Regions from separate parts of the Psychrobacillus sp. Z16_25 genome, predicted to be linked through region 1. Evidence: riboswitches for the same ligand, from Rfam matches in the RefSeq annotation. Region 1 holds a riboswitch; the other holds the start of a gene.

Region 1 (8,179 bases):
GGTGCAAACATAGTAGAACCAATTGGAGCTAAGTCATTGCCACTTTCCTTTACGTAAGAAGCTAGGAAGGAAATATGCTGGAATGCGTTTAAATCAATGTCTCCTTCAGCAAGTGCGTTGTTAGGAAGGGTATAGTCTGAGAATTCCTTTAGCTCAATTTCAATTCCTTCTTTTGCTGCTTTCTCTTGAAGGATTGGCCATTGGACACCGTCAGAACCGTTTACCCCAATGATGACCTTCTTTTCGGAAGCTGATGAGCTGCTACAAGCGGATAAAACAAGTGCTGTAATTACTGCAAATAGTAGTAAGCTAATTTTTTTCATGTCAATCTCTCCTTATCGTCTTAAGAATTTTTTCGATAATGTATTTCCAATCCATTGGGCAAATTGCACAAGTATAATTAAAATCAGTACAGTGACGATCATGACACTTCCGTCAAATCGTTGATAGCCATAGGTCATTGCCACGTGTCCAAGTCCACCTGCGCCAACTGTTCCTGCTACTGCGGAGAAGTCGATTAAGCTGACGGTAGTGAATGTAAGACCTAGAATCAGTGGACCTAGTGCCTCTGGAATTAGCACAGTAAAGATAATACGTAGTGGGCTTGCTCCCATTGCCTGAGCTGCTTCAATTACACCGGGATCGATACTTACTAAATTGTTCTCCACGACCCTAGCTATGGAAAAGCTGGCTACAATGGTCATCGGGAAGATGGCACCTGCTATTCCGATCGTTGAACCGACTACTAATCTAGTAAGCTGCGAAATGGCAACTAAGAAAATAATGAACGGGATCGGTCGAATGATATTTATCAATAAATTTAGTAATTGAAACAAAAACTTATTTTCTAAAATATTTTTCTCACGAGTTACAAAAAGTAGTAGACCAATACTGATTCCTAGAATAGAGGAAAAAATCAGTGTCACAATGACCATGATGATCGTTTCGCCAGTCGATTCTAAAATCGTTGGCCAAAATGTCGTCCAATCAACCTTCATTTGGTGTCACCTCCTGAAGTTCTACAATGGTTGTTAATTCATGAATGGCATCCTTTATTCCCTGCGGGTCTCCTTCAAAGGAAATGAGTAGATTTCCGAATAGCTTTTCCTGCAGCTCTCGAATAGAGCCGTAGACGATGTTAAAGTGTACGCGGTGTTTTTGCGTAACCTGGGAAAGGATGGACTGGTTTGTAACATCCCCTTTAAAGATGACCTGATATAATTTTTTCCCACCGTTCTCTCGCCACTCCTGTAACACAGTAGGGGAGGGGAGATCCTGCTGGACGGATTGGATAAACCGTTTGGTGGTCGAGTGCTGAGGGTTTGTGAATACATCGAAAACGTCCCCTGTTTCAATCACCTCGCCGTCTTCCATGACAGCCACCCTATTACAGATAGATTGAATAACATGCATTTCATGAGTGATCAGCAAAATAGTAATCCCAAATTCCTTGTTCACTTTTTTTAGTAGCCTTAGAATATCAGCCGTAGTTTCTGGGTCTAGTGCAGAGGTTGCCTCGTCACAAATCAGAATATCGGGAGAAGTTGCAAGTGCACGAGCGATTCCTACACGCTGCTTTTGACCACCTGATAGCTGGCTTGGAAAATCCTTTGCCTTGCTTGTTAGCCCGACAAAGCTCAGCAGTTCCTCTACTCGTTTGTCTATTTCTTGTTTTTTTAGACCGGCAAGCTTTAGTGGATATGCTACATTTCCAGCTACAGTACGAGAATGGAAGAGGTTGAAGTTTTGAAAAATCATCCCGATGTTTCTTCTTCTCGTTCTTAAATCCTTAGAGGAAAGGCTGTTCACGTCTGTGTTTTGAATAAAAACGGAACCCTCTGTAGGACGCTCTAGCATATTCACTAAGCGAAGCAGCGTGCTTTTTCCTGCACCGCTGAATCCGATAATACCGAAAATATCTTCTTTCTCAATGGAAAGAGAGACATTCTTTACAGCGTGCACCTTTCGTTTTCCAAGAAGAAAGGTCTTTGAAACATTTTTGAATTCAATCATGGGATCCCTCCTAGAATCATACTTCTTCAAACAACGTAGCCATCTTACTTTCCAGGAAAGAGACTTGATTAGAAATGTGCTAAATGCCTTATTATAATTGGGCAAGACCTCGATGGGGTCTGGCACGGAGTAGGAAGTTAAACAAAAAGAGCTCTCTTTTCTTATCAAATAGACAAGAAAAAGAGAGCTCTTCAAAAGATTTGAAAAACCATCTCTCTCATCTCTCAAGCTAAGCTTGCAGGAATTGGCACAGTGTTCAAATTTGAACCTGTTGCCGAAACGTCATTGGGCCTGTCCCTCGGTTTCTCTGGATAAGAAAGTGATGCGCTATGTAATTGTTGTAAGAATTGATTATAACTTTAAACGCTTTAGTCAAACTAGTCAAGTTATTTTTACTATTAATTTTATTTTGAATATTAATATCGTTTTGATGTACTATAAAAAAATAAGGCTATAAATTGCTAAAACACCAATAGTTCCTAGTACAACAGTCATGGCATTAGAAAAAATAAAAGCCAAAGAAAAAGCTACTATTGCGCCTATTAATCCAAATAAGTAATTTCCTTCTTGGATATAAAGAATGGCTGGAAAGATTAATGCCCCTAACACGGCATAGGGGATATTTGCTAACACGCCAGACACGATAGGAGGTAGTTCCCTGCCTTCTAAAAATGTCAAAGGGAACGCACGTGGGATATATGTAACAATGGCCATGCCAAGGATGGTCCACCAATACCAATCACCCATATTAAGACTCTCCTTTCACGATGGGTCTTGCTTTTTTGGAATAAATCAGTTCAATTAGGATAGAAGCTGCCAGCGTAGCGATTAAAATGGACCAGCCTGTAGATAAGAGTTGTGTCCAATAAAAAAAGCCGTTGATACTTGCGGCAGTTAAAGCTAGCATGACCACCTTTCTATTGCCTTTCATGGAGGGCACTAGAAGTCCGATAAACATGGCATAGAGTGCAACGGACATCGCAGCTTGAAAAAATAACGGCAGATTGGCTCCAATGACATGTCCAACTGCAGTAAAAACCACCCAGCTGCTGTATGCGATGAGGATCACTCCAAAGGCGAAGGAGGTTGTGAGCTTTTCTTCTTTACGGGTTGCCAGAACGGAAAAAGCTTCATCCGTGATTCCAAAAGCATATATTCCTTTTATCCATCTTTTTTCCCGATGCATCTTTTCACTCAGTGATGCCGTCATAAGGAAATGACGTATATTGACGACAAATGTATTTAAAACGATTAAAATAGGGTCAACACCTTTCGTCAAAAGCGTCAAAGACATATATTGGGCAGCTCCGGCATAAACGAGTATACTCATTGCAGTGGCTTGCCAGATAGTTAAGCCAGCCGTTTTTGCAAGAAGTCCAAATGTAAGGGCAATCGGAAAATAGCCAATAGCGATATTTACCCCGGCCCTTAAGCCTTTTGAAAAAGTCACAAATTTCTCACCACCTTCATGATAATGAAGAAATTATACTATAAGAAAGTCGTTTTATGTATACACTAAAAGGGAAAGATTAATTACATAGGAATGCGGAGGGAAAAGTATGCCTGATTGGTTTTCTATAGAAAATTTTACACATTTAGCACAGGACTATCGAGCATTAGGGCCGATAATTGGTATTTTACTTCCTTTCTTGGAAGCGTTTCTTCCATTCTTGCCACTCGTTGTTTTTATCGTGGCAAACGTAACAGCATATGGTCTGTTTTTTGGGTTTTTACTAACTTGGGTGGGCTCTGTTGCAGGATCTTATGCCGTCTTTTTGGTCATTCGTAAATATGGACGAGCTAGAGTTTTAAATTTTATTACAAGACATGAACGAATCCAGAAATTAATACTATGGGTAGAGAGAAACGGATTTGGACCGCTGTTCTTATTTATCTGTTTTCCGTTTACCCCTTCTGCGCTAGTGAACATAGTCGCAGGTTTATCAAATATGAAGAAGCATACATACTTTTGGACATTGACGCTGGGTAAACTAATTATGATATTTGTGGTTAGCTTTATCGGTTCGGATATTAAGGCTTTAATCACTCAGCCAATAAGAACAGCAATCGTTATTGTCCTCATTGCGATTCTTTGGTATGTAGGAAAGAGAGTGGAGAAGAGGTTAGACAAAAAGGTAGAGGCAGATTTTCGAAACATAAGACTAGAGAGAAGCCGAAAAAGAGGAGAGAATCTTGAATAAAGAAGTAAAGGAATGGCTATTAGCGATAGTCATTGGTTTAATCCTGGTGTTTGGATTTAAGGCGTTGATTGCGACGAATTATCATATTATTGGCGAATCCATGATGCCCACTCTTTCTGATAAGGACCGAGTGATTGTCAGCAAGCTATCTAGCCTAGAAAGGATGGATATCGTGATATTCCGCTCAGGGGAGGAGGACTTTGTAAAGAGGGTGATAGGGCTTCCAGGTGATACCATTCACTATGAGAATGACCAGCTTTTTATAAACGGTAAGTACATAGAAGAGCCCTTTCTACAGTCCCATCTTGCATATAAGCAGCCAGAGATGAAATTTACAGAGGATTTTGAGCTTCTTGAGCTGACAGGCAGTAAACGAGTTCCGAAAAATAAAGTATTCGTTCTTGGAGATAATCGATTGTCGAGCCTTGACAGTAGGCATTTTTCGTTTGTTGAAAAAGAGGATATTGTAGGTGTCGTAAAAGCAAGATATTGGCCAATATCCGATATGACCATCTATTTACATTCTGAATAATTTCCCTCTACACTCTATGTTTTGTACAATAGAGAGAGGGAAGTTATTCGGATTTTTTTTATGGAAAGGAGCTGCTTGGTTTGACATTTCGATTGGTGAGTGGACGATCAGGATCAGGAAAAACGAGATTCATGCAAACGGAAATAATGAGCACCATCCAGGAAGCTCCGTTTGGTGATCCAATTTTTTATATAGTGCCAGACCAAATGTCGTTTTCTAGTGAATATGACTTGGCTGCCCGTAGCGGCTTGCCGGGGATTATCCGTGCGCAGGTCACTACCTTTAAACGATTAGCCTGGCGAGTTCTTCAGGAGACAGGCGGGATCGCAAAAGAGGAGATTAGTGGATTCGGCTACCGCATGCTTATTAGAAGCTTGTTGGAGGAGCATAAAGATCAATTTACGTTATTCCATCGTGCTTCGACAAAGCGAGGCTTTACGGATCAAATCGAAGTATTATTAAAGGAATTCAGCAGATACTGTCTGGATTATTCTACTATGTCTAATGCCTTTCAAAGTCTCGAGGCTATGAACGCTCCTCAGACGCTACTAGATAAATCCTCCGATTTAATGTTAATGCTTGAGCTAATGGAGCAAAAATTAGGAGCAGGCTATATTGATGGAGAAGGGTATTTAACACTTCTCGCAAATAATATACAAGATTCTAGTTTGCTAGAGACTGCGGAAATTTATATAGACGGCTTTACCTCGTTTACGACAAGAGAGCTGGAAATTATCAATGCATTGATGAAAAAGGTAAAACGTCTTTCCGTCGCCTTGCCTTTTGAAACGCTTTCGGACGCATTAGACGAGCAATCACTTTTCTTCCAGCCTGCTAATACAGCAGCAAGACTTTTAGAGATGGCACAGGTTGATCAAGTGAAAGTGGAGGAAGCAGTCCACTTCTCAGAGTCTCGTCGTTTTGCAGTACCAGAGCTAGCTCATCTAGAGGCTAACTTTAATACAATCCCTGCTCCTACTATCGAGACAGAGGGCTATATACGCATTACAGAAGCAATGAATAAACGAGCAGAGGTTCACGCAGTAGCGAGACAGATTCGAGAGCTGATGCAGGACAAACAGTTTCGATACAAGGATATGGCGATTCTACATCGAGATGCGGAAAATTATGAGAGCTTAATAGAAACAACCTTCTCTCAATACGAGATTCCATATTTTATTAGTCAAAAGAAATCGATGCTTCATCATCCGCTCATTGAGCTAAGTAGAACAGTGTTTGAAATTATTCGGTCCGAGTGGAAGTACGAGCCTATTTTCCGTGCAATCAAAACGGACCTTTTCTTCCCAATCGAATCAGCTAAAACAAGATGGCGAGAAAGGGCGGATCGCCTAGAGAATTTTGTGCTTTCCTTTGGGATATATGGAGACCGCTGGTTTGATGAAAAACGGTGGATTTATAAGAAATATAAGGGCTTGGAGTTCTACTCGAAAATTCAAACAGATGAAGAAAAGCTTATTCAGGCCGAAATACATGCTGCGAGAGATATCTTTGTACAACCAATGCAAGTGCTAGTGGAAATGCTGGAGAACGCAAAAACAGGAAGAGATTATGCGACAGCTCTCTACTCCTTTATGGAGCAGCTCCAGGTTTATGATAAGCTAATGGCCTTACGGGCGTATGAGGAAGAAAATGGACAGCTGCTGCTTGCATCGGAGCATGAGCAGGCTTGGAATGAGTGGGTCGACGTACTAGACCAGTTTGTCCTCATGTTTGGTGAAAAGGAAATGCCTCTTGATCAAGCAATGAAAATACTAGAAGAGGGCTACGACCAGCTTGAATTTTCTAGAATTCCACCAACCTTGGATCAAGTGATTATAGGAAATGTCGATACGGCAAGGCTTACACATATGAAAGCAGTGTTTGTATTGGGAGTGAATGACGGCACATTTCCAAAAAGAATTGATCATGAGGGGCTATTATCTGATTCAGAGCGTGAGTGGTTTAATCAGGTTGGCTTCGAGCTAGCTCCAACCTCCCGAATGCGCTTGCTGGATGAAAATTATTTAACCTACAAGGCATTTGTCACTCCTTCTCATTATTTATTCGTCTCTTATTCTATCGCTGATAGTGAGGGGAAGGCCTTACTTCCTTCGATGTATATTAAAAAGCTAAACCAGCTTGTCGGCGGAATAAAACCAGAGCTTGCGGTAATTGATCCGACAGATGTGAAGGATAGAAGGCTAGACAGAGAGGTAATTAGCCATCCTCGAACTGCGTTGCCTTATTTGATTATGCAACTGAGAGAGGCAATAGATTCAGGAGAGCTTCCGGAAGTTTGGCAATCTGTCTATCAATATTATATGGAAGACCCTTATTGGTCGAGGTTAATAAAAAGAATACTGAAGCCAATGCTAAAAGGGAACAAGACAGAACGATTAGCCCCTGAAATTACAGCTGCCCTTTACGGGGAAACAATCAATTCAAGTGTATCACGGGTGGAAACGTATTATAGCTGTCCGTTCGCACATTTTGCAGGCTATGGTCTGAAGCTGGAGGAACGCTCCGAATATAGACTCGAGCCACCTGCAATGGGAGATTTGTTCCATGCTGCGCTTAAGTGGATTTCCGATGAAACTAAGCGATTAAATGTCACATGGGGTGAGCTGACAAGAGAGCAATGCTTAAGACTGGCCAAAGAAGCAGTAAGTTATATCGTGCCGGTATTTGTCCATCAATTGCTGTTAAGTACCAATCGCTATCGCTATATCCAGAGAAAGCTGGAGCAGATTGTGGGCAACACGTTAATTGCGATGAGCAAGCATGCAAAGGGCTCTAATTTTGTGCCTATTGCAATAGAGGCAGGCTTTGGTCCAGGGGAGCAGCTTCCGCCACTTGAAATACCATTAAAAAACAGACGGAAGATGCGTTTACGTGGGCGAATTGACCGAGTGGATGCTGCAAATGTAAACGGCAATATGTATATGAGAATCGTTGATTATAAATCATCCAAGCAAGGTATTGATTTGAACGAGGTGTATCATGGACTATCCTTGCAAATGCTGACTTATTTAGATGTGGCAGTTGAAAATGCGAAGATTTGGCTTCAAGAGGATGCGGAGCCGGCTGGCGTACTATATGTTCATCTGCATAATCCACTTATTCAAAGTGCTAAAGAAATAGGGGATTATGAGCTGGAGGATGCAATCTATAAATCCTATAAGATGAATGGTCTTTTATTGGATGATCCAGAGGTTGTCATGGAAATGGACCAGGAGATAGATGGTTTTTCGAAGGTGCTTCCGGTACGGATGAATAAAGACGGTCAGCTTTCCAAGTCATCCTCTAAGGTAGTTGAGCCTGAACAAATGCGCTTGCTGCAATCCTTTGTGCGCAAAAAGCATGAGCAGGCAGGGAACGGGATGAATGCAGGAGATACGCGAGTGTATCCATACCGTTTAAAGGATAAAATGCC
Region 2 (8,179 bases), on a different contig from region 1:
GCAATTCCTCCATTCTATGGATATTGGTGATTTTATAGGTGCGGAAGGTACTATGTACACGACTAATACAGGTGAAAAAACGCTTCGCATACAATCTTATGCTTTCCTTGGAAAAGCATTGCGTCCATTACCTGAGAAGTGGCATGGACTGAGCAGCATTGAGCTTCGCTACCGTCAGCGTTATGTGGATTTAATCATGACGGAGGAAACAAAAAATCGCCTACTTACGAGAACAAGGTTAGTCCGCTCTATCAGAAGGTTTTTTGAAGACCATGGTTTTTTAGAGGTTGAAACACCGATTTTACAGCACACTTCCTCGGGAGCAATCGCAAAGCCATTTTCTACCTTTCATCATTCCTTAGATACAGAGCTGAACTTACGAATTGCTCCTGAAACTTATTTGAAAAGGCTGATAGCTGGTGGATTTACAAAGGTTTTTGAGTTTGCTAAATGTTTTCGAAATGAAGGCATAAGTCCCCAGCACTTACAAGAATTCACCATGCTAGAAGGGTATGCAGCCTACTGGAACTACAAAGATACCATGAAACTTATGAGAGAGATGATGTTAACTGTTCTGCAGGAGACATTTCATACAACAACTGTTTCAATCAATGGGCAACCAATTGATTTTTCTTTGGACTGGGAGGTAATATCCTTCCGAGATTTAATATGGAGGGACTGTGCTATCGATATTGACCTTTTTCCTGAAGCATCCGAGTTGTATCAAGCTATCGAAGAGAAAGGTATCTCTCTCGACCATGTGGAGGCCAAACAAATGGGGAGAGGAAACTTAATTGACCTACTCTACAAAAAAGTCTCTAGACCTGCTCTCATTAAACCGACGTTCCTTATAGAGCATCCAATAGACCTTTCACCTTTAGCAAGAGCAAACGACAAAGACAATAGGCTAACCGATCGCTTTCAATTGGTTATTAATGGTGCTGAGGTGATTAACGCTTATTCTGAGTTAGTAGACCCAATCGAGCAAAGAAAGAGATTAGAAACACAGGCTAGGTTAAAAGCAAACGGCGATACTGAGGCGATGGAAATGGATGAGGATTATTTAACTGCGATGGAGTACGGATTGCCTCCCATCTCTGGCTGGGGCTTTGGAATCGAGCGGCTTCTGATGGTATTAACTGATTGTAAAACAATCAAAGATTGTGTTTTCTTCCCGTTAACCAGGAAGGCAAACGATTAATAGTGAATAACTTATGCTTAGGATTTAAATTATTCACACTATTATGTTAATATGTTGATATCTTTTCTGAACGCCTCATATAATCTAAAAAAGAGGTGATTAAATGAAGGTGATTGTTTGGTCCATCCTTGCCGCAGAAATAGGTTTTTGGGTTGTTCTTATACTTGGTCTTATCACTCGATATGCTTTGGAGCGAAAAAGACTTGGGGGTATCCTACTAGCAATCACCCCAATTATTAATTTATTTCTATTGGTCTTTACCTCGATTGATTTGCTAAAAGGCGGAACCGCAACTGAGGTGCATGCCCTTGCCGCTGTGTACCTAGGAATATCCATTGTGTTCGGCAAGAACCTGATACGCTGGGCAGATGAACGCTTTTTATTTTATTTCAAAAGGATAGGCAAAAAGCCGAAGAAAATCGTTGGATACGAATATGCACGCCTCTCTATGAAAGGCTTTGTCCAGCATTTTGTAGCATACGCCATTGGGGCAGGATTTTTATTTCTTTTCATTTATTTAGTGAACGACGCAAGTCGCACTGAAATTTTATCGATTGCCTTAAAAATCTGGTCACTAGTGCTAGTGATTGACTTCTTTATTTCCATTGCATACTTTATTTGGCCTCGGGGAAAAATGGAGGCGCACAAGCAGTAGAAAGTTCGTGAGAGCACTTTATGAGACAAGAATAATGTTTTATTGAGACAATGGCAGAAGCAAGGGGTATCCCATATTAATGGCATACCCCTCTTTAATTTAAATGGATACTTCAACTCCAGGTGATTCTAGTAGCATGTTCCCTTAGATGGTAATAAAAAATCCTGCACGTTTTCCAATAATCTCTGCATAATCCTCTACCATTACACTAGCAGTTGGGTACATTCCTGCACCTGGTCCTACCAATGTCAGCGTACCAATGTAATTTGTGTCTAAAGAAACTGCATTGTTTACTCCTTCAATTGCATAAAGCGGATGATCCGGTCCCACAAGCTGTGGACCAACTGAGGCATATAGGTCCCCGTTTTCATCTTGTTCTATTTCCGCTACATGGCGATAGCGGTATCCCTCCTGCTTTGCTTTTTCTACATCCTCAGAGGATATTTGATCAATCCCAATTACCTGTACATCATCCCAGTTAGGCTGTTTTCCGAATGCTAGCGCACTTAAGATCATTAGTTTTCGAAAAGCGTCCTGACCAGATATATCATTATAAGGATCTGCTTCCGCATACCCTAAAAGCTGTGCTTCTGATAACGCACTCTCAAAGGAGCTTCCTTCCACACGCATTTGAGTAAGAATATAGTTGGAGGTTCCGTTTAAGATACCTTGAATACGCTTAACTGAATTGACCTGTAGTAAGTTTTTTAGTGTCTTAATAATCGGTACTCCTCCAGCTGTAGTAGCCTCAAAACCAACGTACACTCCTCTAGATTTTGCTCTCTCCTGCAGTGGGATGCTGTATTTTGAAAACATTACTTTATTTGCAGTAATAACATGACATCCTTTGTCAATCGCCCTGCATAGATAGCTATATGCTGGCTCTTCATTCACGATGGCCTCAAATACCACTTGAAGTCCCGGTATATTCTCAATATCCTCAAAATCATCCGTGACTAAAACACCTGGTGTCTCAGGTCTTTCCTTCCCTAGATCTCTAATCAGAATTGCACTAATTTCAATGTCTAATCCCAATGACTTTTTTAAGTCTTCTCGTTTTTCATTCACAATGTGATATATACCTTGACCTACTGTCCCAAAGCCTAAGATTGCCGCTTTAATTTTCGCCATGATGTTTCCTCCTCAGAACCCGTACAACCTGAGCCAAATCGTACTGAAGTAAATTTTCCAATCTTTCAACGATTGATTATTTTACTTATTGTAGACCATTTTAACCCAAATCACAACAAAAATTCTATCTAGAGAGGACATTTGTTTTTTCTAGAAGAACTCTACCAAGCGCCTCCTTTAAATCTTCGACTGATTCTAAGCCCACTGATAAGCGAATTAAATCCTCGGTTACACCTGTCTTTACTAAATCCTTTGGAGTCAGCTGCTGATGGGTAGTGGATGCTGGGTGTATAATCAGCGATTTTGCATCTCCTACGTTTGCAACATGAGACCAAATTTCAATATTGTCGATGATTTTTCGACCCGCTTCTTTTCCACCCTTTACTCCAAAGGTTAGAATGGAGCCATATCCTGATGTTAAGTATTTTTTTGCAAGCTCATGAGTCGGGTGACTTTCAAGCCCTAAATAGTTGACCCATGTCACTCCTTCATGCTGTTGTAAGTATTCAGCTATCTCCTGTGCATTTTCATTATGCTTCGGCACCCTTAAATGAAGTGTCTCCAATCCTTGTAAGAAGGAAAAGGCAGCCTCCGGGCTAAGAGAGGGACCAAAATCTCTTAACAGCTGTACTCTCAGCTTAATAGCAAACGCTACATCTGGTACATCAATGCCGTAACGTAATCCATGATAGGTTACATCTGGCTCCGTGAAGCCTGGGAACTTATCAGAGTTCCAGTTAAAATTACCACCGTCTACTACGACTCCACCGATTGTTGTTCCATGACCTCCAATCCACTTTGTTGCAGAGTGAATCACCACGTGAGCTCCATGCTCAATTGGATTGCAGCCATAAGGTGTCGCGAATGTATTATCCACCAGTAATGGAACTCCCACCTCATTTGCAATGCTTGCCACTTTCTCTACGTCCAACACATTGAGACTTGGATTACCGATTATTTCAGCAAAGAATCCCTTTGTTTTGTCCGTAGCTGCTTCTCGGAAGCTTTCTGGATTGGTTGAATCAACAAATTTTACGGTAATGCCGTACCTTGGGAGTGTATGGGCAAATAAATTAAATGTTCCTCCATACAAATTCTCAGCTGCAATTATTTCATCGCCTGCTCCTGCAATATTTAAGATAGAAAAAGCAATAGCCGCCATCCCAGAGGAAAGTGCGACAGCCGCTGTTCCTCCTTCTAATGCTGCAATACGTTGTTCAAACACATCAACTGTTGGGTTCGTAATACGGGAGTAAATGTTACCAGTTTCCTTTAAAGCAAATAAGTTTTGTGCATGCTCCGTGTCTTTAAATACATAGGAAGTCGTTTTGTGAATGGGTACCGCTCGTGAGCCAGTGACAGGGTCCGGTTGTTGTCCACCGTGCAGAAGTAATGTTTCTTTGTGAAGATTAGTCATTTGAATTCCTCCAATTTAGTAGTTTAGATGGAATGCTGGAGGCCTCGAGAGGATATTGAACAAGAAAACCCCTCTTCTAGTAATGAGAAGAGGGGACTGTTTGACTTGTTCCTCCTCTTATCTTCCAAATCCAACTAAATGGATTTGTAGGATGTAGCACCTTCCAGTAAAAACTGGGGTTGCTGGACTTCGTAGGGCCTATTCCCTCGGTCTCTCTTGATAAGAGTATTTGGTTTGTATTTCCATCTTGTTACACAGTTTAGCTCCTCTTCTTTTATTCGTCAAGGAAAATAGTTAAAATTCTGAAACTTTTTCATTCTTACACTCGTTTAATAAAAGGAATACCTTGGAAAGGGGGAACGTAAAATGAGTATTTGGGTATATGGAGTTGCAACTCTTTTCATCGGATATCTTCTTGGGTCAATTCATGGTTCGAAACTAGCACAATTTTTTAGTGGTGTGAATATTAAAAAGGAAGGCCTAAATAATTCTGGTGCATCTAACGCAACCATTGTACTTGGCTGGAAATATGGCATTCTTGTTGGGGTAATCGATATATTAAAAGGCGCCGTTATGATCATCGGCGTTCGATTGTTTGCTCAATATACAGAGATTTTTTCTCCTGCACAGTTAGATTTTTTACTCTATTTAGCTGGGGCTGCTGTAATCCTAGGACATAACTTTCCTATTTACACACGCTTTCAAGGAGGAAAAGGTACTGCTTCCATTATCGGAGTATTACTTGCATTGCATTGGCCGGTAGGGCTTGCCGCATTACTGCTACTTATAGCAATCACTATTATAACGGACTATTTATTAATCGGAGTTTTTGCATTTTATATCGTTTTCGTAGCAGCATCTTTCTGGGTAGCAGACGGATTAGGTCCTGTCATAGTTGCCAGCTTTCTGTTCTTGATGGCCCTTCTACTTCATCGCGAGAATGTTCAGCGACTAATGAAAAAGGAAGAGCGAACACTTTCATCTGTTATTAAGAAGAAAAAGCCTTCAACCTAAGGAGCATACATGAAAAGAAAAATGAGGTGGATTGTGCTAGTACCCGTTTTTATCACCTTTTTTGTTGGAGGAGGATTATGGTTACTAACTGGCAAATGGCTAGAGGATGGACTTAAGCCAGCAGCAGATGGCACAAATGAATATGCAATCGTATTAGGAGCAAAAGTCAAAGAAGGAAATATCCCATCCTTGGCACTTCGCTATCGACTAGAAGCCGCTTTGGAATATGCCCAATCATATCCACACATCAAACTAGTAGTCTCTGGCGGTCAGGGACCTGATGAGGATATAGAAGAAGCAGTTGTAATGAAAGAATACTTGGTCGAACACGGGATTGAAGAGGAAAGAATCATTCTGGAAAATAAATCTACCTCTACTTATGAAAATCTACTATTCTCTCAGGAGATTCTGCCTGATGACGTGGAAGCTGTCACTATCATCACTAGTGATTTCCACTTGCAACGGTCCAAGATAATTGCCGAGGGGCTTGGTTGGGATGCAGACGTAGTTCCTGCCGAGACACCACCAGTAACCGAGGCAAAGCTGAGACTAAGGGAACGTGTAGCATTACTAAGGACATTTATCACTGGACAATGAAACTCTGCCTATGTGGACGGCAGAGTTTTTTAATTGGAGTAAGGGGTGGGGCAGCTAGGATTATTGATTTTCCGCTTCCTACTGGTGGATCGATTTCCACCTCCTACTGGGCCACCCTTTACTCTCATTTAGGCGATGGTTACTCTCAGTCGGTGATACTTTATTCTCGGTTGGCTTCCCGTTACTCTCGCTGGGAGGCTATTTACTCTCATTCGGCCAATTTACTCTCGTTCGGGGTTACTTTACTCTCGAATAAAGAGAATTTACTCTCACTCGATTCCCACCTCCCTGGGTTGGCCGTTACTCTCGCTCGGAGGCTATTTACTCTCACTCAATTTCCCACCTCTTACTGGGTCAGCCGTTACTCTCAGTTAGGCGGTGGTTAATCTCATTCGGTGACACTTTATTCTCGGATGGCTTCCCGTTACTCTCGCTCGGAAGCTATTTACTCTCATTCAGCTGATTTACTCTCGTTCGGAGGCTATTTATTCTCGGATAGAGCAATTTTACTCTCACTCGATTTCCAATTCTTACTGCTCTAGACGTTACTCCCTGTTCCATCTCCGCCTTACTAATTAGAATATTCTACTACTTAGAAGACCAATTCCCCTATTCAAACAACGATACCTTTATCTCTTTACCCATTCCGTATACTAGCTGTGCATGAAGCTGGCCTCTATGGTGATAGACATGAGCTACAATTTCTAGCAGCCATTCAAATTTTGTGTAGGTCGCTCCCCAATAGGAGGTTACCTGCTCCTCCAACTGATTTTCAGAATACGCTTTATAGGTTGCAGATAGATACGCAAAGTTTTCTAGTGCCTCCCTTTTTAAATCCTCTATACTTTCGAATTTTACGGAGGAATAGAATTCATTCATCTCTTCCTGCCCATAGCCAGTTGCGATAAGGAGATCCGCCTTGCAAATCGTTACCAGATGGTCAAGCTGCTCCTGAATCGATCGCATTTCAGAAGATGGTCTTACCGACAACTCTTCTTCTGTTAGCTGTTCCATGATAACTAAGACACTATCTAACGCAATTTTTATTTGATTCAAAGCACTGTCACAATAATGATTCATACATTTTTACGCGCCTTTATAATAAAGGTCGGCGGAAGAAATTCCGCTTTTTGATTGGAATACCATTTAGTTGGTGGAGTCTCTCCCTCCGGCATAACAATGTCATCGACTACTTTTTCGATTGAAAATCCACATTCTATGAGCGTATTAATATATGTACTTAACTTCCGATGGAATGTGATTACCTCGCTATGCCACGCCTCGTTATATTCCGGTCCTTCTTGATTGTATGACTTCTGGAAATAAAATCTCTCTTCTCCATAAGTTATCCGATCATGTAAAGGATGTTCCCAGCTAAAAATGAAAACCCCGCCTGGCTTTAGATAACTTGCAACGTTGGATAGAGTTTTCTTTAAATCCACAGTCCAGCCTAGAGCATAGATTGAGTAGACAACATCAAAATATCCTGCTGGAAGTCCCGGATTCTCCTCCATCGGTGATTCAAACAATGACACTTTTACCGATTGTTCTCCCAGTACATTCGTGGCAGTCTCTATCTGTTTGGTTGACATATCAAGTCCCCACAGCTCACTTGCGCCATTCCTACTCATATACTGCAGTGAATGTCCGCTGCCACAGCCTATGTCTAACACATTTCTTCCCTGCAAATCACCGAACAGCTGAAGTATATCCTCTGATGGTGCATATGGACCATAATCTGGTAGTGCCGTTCTACCAAAGAAGCGTTCCGCCGATTTTTCCCAGCCCGCTTTATTTATTGCTAACATATCATTCATTTTCATTCCTCCCCGCCATCTCATTCTATTAGAGGAGCTAATATTCCTTCTTGACGGTTAATGATATAACAAAGACTTCTCATCCATAAAAAAAGAGAGGACATAATTTGGCTCTCTCTTGGGATGAAGCTTATTCATAGTAGGTTTCTAGATAGGACACCATTTCAACTGAAGATAAAGAGGAATTACCATTGCTAACGGCATGTGCAAACAACAACGTTCGGTCATTTACAGGGATGAATTTGACTGTTAAATCATATTCCGCAGGACTTTCCACATCAAAGGGATGATCCACATAATAGGCAACCATCATATGGGACTCTATATCTATTGTTTCCTCTGTAGTT

The links. A riboswitch is a leader RNA that binds a small molecule or an ion and turns the genes downstream of it on or off. The one in region 1 is predicted to bind S-adenosylmethionine.
Region 2: linked by a shared signal. The riboswitch ahead of AC1VU3_RS11555 (O-acetylhomoserine aminocarboxypropyltransferase/cysteine synthase family protein) and the one ahead of AC1VU3_RS05555 (methionine ABC transporter ATP-binding protein) in region 1 are both predicted to bind S-adenosylmethionine.

What each region holds. Positions count from the first base shown of each region.
Region 1 covers NZ_JBXEOV010000003.1:205,249-213,427, reverse strand. Annotated here, with positions in the region: gene AC1VU3_RS05565 (MetQ/NlpA family ABC transporter substrate-binding protein) at 1-323, opposite strand, end outside; gene AC1VU3_RS05560 (methionine ABC transporter permease) at 336-998, opposite strand; gene AC1VU3_RS05555 (methionine ABC transporter ATP-binding protein) at 988-2,013, opposite strand; SAM riboswitch class I at 2,228-2,331, opposite strand; gene AC1VU3_RS05550 (AzlD domain-containing protein) at 2,449-2,760, opposite strand; gene AC1VU3_RS05545 (AzlC family ABC transporter permease) at 2,762-3,463, opposite strand; gene AC1VU3_RS05540 (TVP38/TMEM64 family protein) at 3,573-4,214, shown strand; gene lepB (signal peptidase I) at 4,207-4,746, shown strand; gene addB (helicase-exonuclease AddAB subunit AddB) at 4,827-8,179, shown strand, end outside.
Region 2 covers NZ_JBXEOV010000010.1:30,911-39,089, forward strand. Annotated here, with positions in the region: gene lysS (lysine--tRNA ligase) at 1-1,201, shown strand, start outside; gene AC1VU3_RS11545 (hypothetical protein) at 1,305-1,856, shown strand; gene AC1VU3_RS11550 (homoserine dehydrogenase) at 2,001-2,987, opposite strand; gene AC1VU3_RS11555 (O-acetylhomoserine aminocarboxypropyltransferase/cysteine synthase family protein) at 3,112-4,404, opposite strand; SAM riboswitch class I at 4,519-4,630, opposite strand; gene AC1VU3_RS11560 (glycerol-3-phosphate acyltransferase) at 4,771-5,418, shown strand; gene AC1VU3_RS11565 (YdcF family protein) at 5,428-6,015, shown strand; gene AC1VU3_RS11570 (DinB family protein) at 6,625-7,095, opposite strand; gene AC1VU3_RS11575 (class I SAM-dependent methyltransferase) at 7,092-7,838, opposite strand; gene AC1VU3_RS11580 (hypothetical protein) at 7,963-8,179, opposite strand, start outside.